One region of the Undibacterium sp. RuTC16W genome, then DNA from elsewhere that is predicted to be linked to it. Evidence: predicted binding sites of a transcription regulator. Region 1 holds the regulator's gene; the other holds the start of a gene.
The links. Region 1 encodes NrdR, which represses ribonucleotide reductase genes. Its sites were predicted from a motif close to CACNANATNTNGTG; they were not measured.

Region 2: the regulator NrdR is predicted to act here: its motif matches at 1,254-1,267, upstream of ACO0K4_RS05785 (ribonucleoside-diphosphate reductase subunit alpha).

Annotation. Positions count from the first base shown of each region.
Region 1 is NZ_JBMPPE010000009.1:74,561-76,766, forward strand. Features, by position in the region: gene ACO0K4_RS16355 (PilW family protein) at 1-61, opposite strand, end outside; gene pilV (type IV pilus modification protein PilV) at 83-664, opposite strand; gene nrdR (transcriptional regulator NrdR) at 773-1,246, opposite strand; gene glyA (serine hydroxymethyltransferase) at 1,540-2,206, opposite strand, start outside.
Region 2 is NZ_JBMPPE010000002.1:299,178-301,383, forward strand. Features, by position in the region: gene ACO0K4_RS05785 (ribonucleoside-diphosphate reductase subunit alpha) at 1-969, opposite strand, end outside; gene ampD (1,6-anhydro-N-acetylmuramyl-L-alanine amidase AmpD) at 1,382-2,026, opposite strand; gene ACO0K4_RS05795 (sigma-54-dependent transcriptional regulator) at 2,013-2,206, opposite strand, start outside.

The sequences.
Region 1 (2,206 bases):
TCAGCTCTACCAAAGTTAAGCCTAATTGCTTTTTTAGATTTATGCTGTTGCCCAGGCGCATATGAGAATTTATGAACATAATTTATTTGACGTAAGGTTCTATTGCATAAGCAAAACTTGGTGGTATGACGCCCGCGTTACTATTGAAACTCCCATCAGGGTTTTTACTCTTCCAGCCAATTTTTAAAGTCAGCCCTGAATTGGCATCTGGCTTGCACGTCCAAGTCAATGACTTTGTTGTTGTATCAAAGGGTGTTGAGTCACGGCAAACTACTACCCGCCCACCAGGCAGGCTATTTTTCAGTCTTATTTGCCATTCATAGATGTCTGCTTTTGCTAAATCAGTGCTCGTGCAATTTGCTGCACTGGTATAACAGAGTGTTGGTGCGCTGGGCGTTGGATCTACCGCTGAGTCGTAATTCATATTTAGGAACAAGTTAGACGCATCGGCTAACTTCATTTGCGCATCATTGGACCTCATCTTGTCAGCCAGTTCATTTGCTAGTTGCACAGCATTGGTCTGAAAATTTGTTTGCTGGGATGTGCGAATTGCTGCAAGCTGAAGACCTGCAGCACCGATAACGCCCAAAGCTAATACGAATACCGCTATAAGCACTTCAATTAGTGAGAAACCTTGATTCTTTGTGGTTTTGTGGCTGATCATGGGTGGTCCATATAAAGGTGCTATCTTGCAACTCATTGTAGTCAATCTTTGAGTGACGGAGCTAACCGCTCGTCTAACAAATATCGCCGATAGTCAGAGTTGTCGTGTTCAGTCCGACATTTTCTGTTTCTTGTCTTTCGCTACTTCCTGAATCGCCTCAGCGAACTCAGACACATCTTCAAAGCTCTTATACACAGAGGCAAAGCGGATATAGGCGATTTTATCCAGGCGCTTTAGTTCTCTCATGACGAGCTCGCCTATGTAGCCAGAGATGACTTCGCGTTCGCCGCTGGATAATAATTTTTCTTCTATGCGTTGGATTGCGATGTCGACGGCTTCTGCGGATACCGGGCGCTTGCGCAGGGCTAACATCAGGCTGGCGCGTAATTTTGCGGTTTCAAATTCTGTTCGGCTGCCATTTTTTTTGACGATGGATGGCATGATGAGTTCGATACGCTCGTAGGTGGTGAAGCGTTTATCGCAATTGGCGCAGCGGCGGCGGCGGCGGATGGTGTTGCCGTCCTCGGGTACCCGGGTATCGATGACTTGCGTGTCATCATTGTGGCAGAAGGGGCATTTCATGATGTTTATTCCAATCGATGGTGTCGCAGTAGATGCGATACATTTTATATACTCCCCTGCAATATTACATAAAATGACTGCTCACGCACCAAAGTATTGCGTTGTTCATAAATACATGGTGGGAGTATGTTGCAATTTGCTCGTGTTGATCGCTGATGATGTATTGATTTTTCGTGTATTGACGACCTGAATTCCCCCATTTTATTTTCACGCGTCAATACAGGCAATCTAAAACGACTGATCTATAAAAAATGCCACTCGAATTGAGTGGCATTTTTTCGCAAGCTGAGGTTTTATGCTGCGTAGACAGGGAAGGCGTCTGTCAGTTTTTTGACTTCGACTTTGACGCGTTCGATGGTTGCTGCATCGTTCGGATTGTCCAGTACGTCTGCGATCAGATGACCGACTTTGATGGCTTCTGCTTCTTTAAAACCACGTGTCGTGAAAGCAGGGCTGCCGAGGCGGATGCCGGAGGTGATCATTGGCTTTTGCGGATCGTTAGGAATGCCGTTTTTGTTACAGGTCATGTGGGCCGAGCCGAGAATGGCTTCTGCTTCTTTGCCGGTCAGGCCTTTAGGGCGCAGATCCACCAGCATCACGTGAGATTCTGTGCGACCAGAAACGATACGCAAACCGCGTTCGGTCAGCGTATTCGCCAGTGCTGCTGCATTTTTTACGACCTGCTCTTGATAGGCTTTGAATTCCGGTGTCAGTGCTTCTTTGAACGCGACGGCTTTACCGGCGATGACGTGCATCAATGGGCCACCCTGGAGACCAGGGAAAATTGCAGAGTTAATTTTTTTTGCAATCGCTTCATCGTTCGACAAGATGATGCCGCCGCGCGGGCCGCGCAGGCTCTTGTGCGTCGTTGATGTGACGACGTCAGCAAACGGTACTGGGTTAGGGTAGACGCCAGCAGCGATCAGGCCGGCATAGTGCGCCATATCGACCATGAAGTAA
Region 2 (2,206 bases), on a different contig from region 1:
TTGCGGCATTTCAATACGGGTGCCGCGCACATGCAGGAAGTAGCGGTCATACAAAGTTTGCAGACCGATATAACCAAATTGCAGATCACGATCGGCAACCAGCGCATCTGCTAATTTTTTCAGATCAAACTGACCAAGCTTGGCATCCAGCAAATCAGCTTCGATACCTTTTTTGATAAATTTAGGGAAATAATCCACATACTCGGCTGCCGCATCTTGCTGAGCAACTTCTTTACCGAATACTTCTTTACGGACTGTATGCAATAAGAGACGCGCAGTCACCTGGCTATATGCAGGCTCTTTTTCCATCAGTGCACGCGCAGCCAAGATTGCTGATTTATGCAGTTCTTCTACCGGTACGCCGTCGTACAGATTTTTCAAGGTTTCGGACAAAATCGCTTCCGGATCGGCCAGCTTGTCCAGGCCAACGCAGGCAGCTGTAATCAGCTTACGTACTTGTGCGATGTCGAGTGCGACGCGCTGTCCATCAACGACGACGTGAATTTGCGGTGCGGCGATATCTGTTTTGGAAGATTGTTGTGACTCTAATTGAAGGCGACGTTCTTCCTGACGCTTAGCCCGATACAGGACATAGGCACGGGCAACATCATGTTCGCCGGAACGCATCAACGCCAGTTCGACCTGATCCTGAATGTCTTCGATATGAAACGTGCCGCCAGTTGGCTGTCTGCGCACCAGAGCAGATACAACACTTGCGGTTAACTGCTCAACGAGCTCACGGATACGGGCCGATGCAGCACCCTGACCACCGTTAACTGCCAAAAAGGCTTTAGTCACAGCAATAGCAATTTTGGAAGGCTCAAAACCAACTACAGCACCATTACGACGGATGATGCGGTACTCACCATAGGCGGGCGTTTGCGTCGCTGGCGCATGATGGGCTGATGATGACTGTAAAGCGGACAGATCAGCGGTACTTGGTGTTGATGTTTCTAGAGAAGAGTGCATTTGGCCTCCGGGGTCAGCATGGGTTGAGACTTAATCGATTAACTTGAGCGATTACATGAATGACGCAATCCTTGATGTAGTCATTGATGTAGTGACTGAGTCAATCATCGATCTTTCATGTGATTTTTGGTGAGCGCATGGCGACCAAAAATCTTTTTTCTTGTATTGCACACTGCATAGTTCAGATCTAAAACCTTAGCCAAGTCTCTGTTTTTTAAATCATTTATCTCATTAAAACAGGATAAAACTTCATCACAGAGAATGACCATAAACTGGAATCAAACCACTATATGTAGTGCACAAGATTTGATTTGCACTAATTCTAGTGCCGCGCTGGCAGATACGCAATCGCTTTTTTTGTTAAAAAGAGAATATTTTTTATTGTTGCTACTAGCTTTGCGGATTGACAAAGTCAAAGCATGAAAGGAAAGCTAGGCAGCGCATGAGTGGGTACTAACATGGACTCATGCTGAGCAGCATGAGCGAGCAATTCTTTATATTGTTTCCAATTAAAAAATGGTCCGGGGTCGGTCTTGCGGCCGGGGGCAATATCCTGATGCCCGACGATATGTCGTATCGGACAGGCTTGTATCAGGGCCAAAGTCAATTTCTGCAGTGACCGATATTGCGCCTCCTCGAACGCCTGAAGATCGCTCCCCTCCAATTCAACCCCGACTGAAAAATTATTACACGCTGACAGCCCCTGAAACGACGAGACACCAGCATGCCAGGCACGCAAGCTGACCGGAACGAATTGCAGTACCTGACCGTCGCGCCGTATCAAGAAATGAGTGGAGACCCGGACACTCTGTAACGAGGTAAAACTGGGATGCGCCGTGACGTCGAGCTGGTTCAAAAACAAATCAGTAATGGCGCTACCGCCGAACTGGCCCGCTGGCAGGCTGATGTTATGAATGACCAGTAGTGAGATTTCTGCACCGTCGGGGCGATGATCATAATTAGGCGACGGCTTTTGTTCCGCCTGAGGGCAATGCCCGCCAGCATCGATAATCCATGCCGGTTGTGCAGAATGCAGAGCGGGTTTATTCCGGCTCATGAATCTTCAGTTTTTGTATCTGGTAGCGCAATTGCCGGAAACTGACTCCCAGCAACTCAGCCGCTTGGGTACGGTTATTCCTGGTCTTGACCAAGGCACGGCGTATCACCTCTTTCTCGATGCGCTCCAGATAATCAGGCAAAGAACAAGGTAATTCTGGCTCAGTGAAAATCGACATAT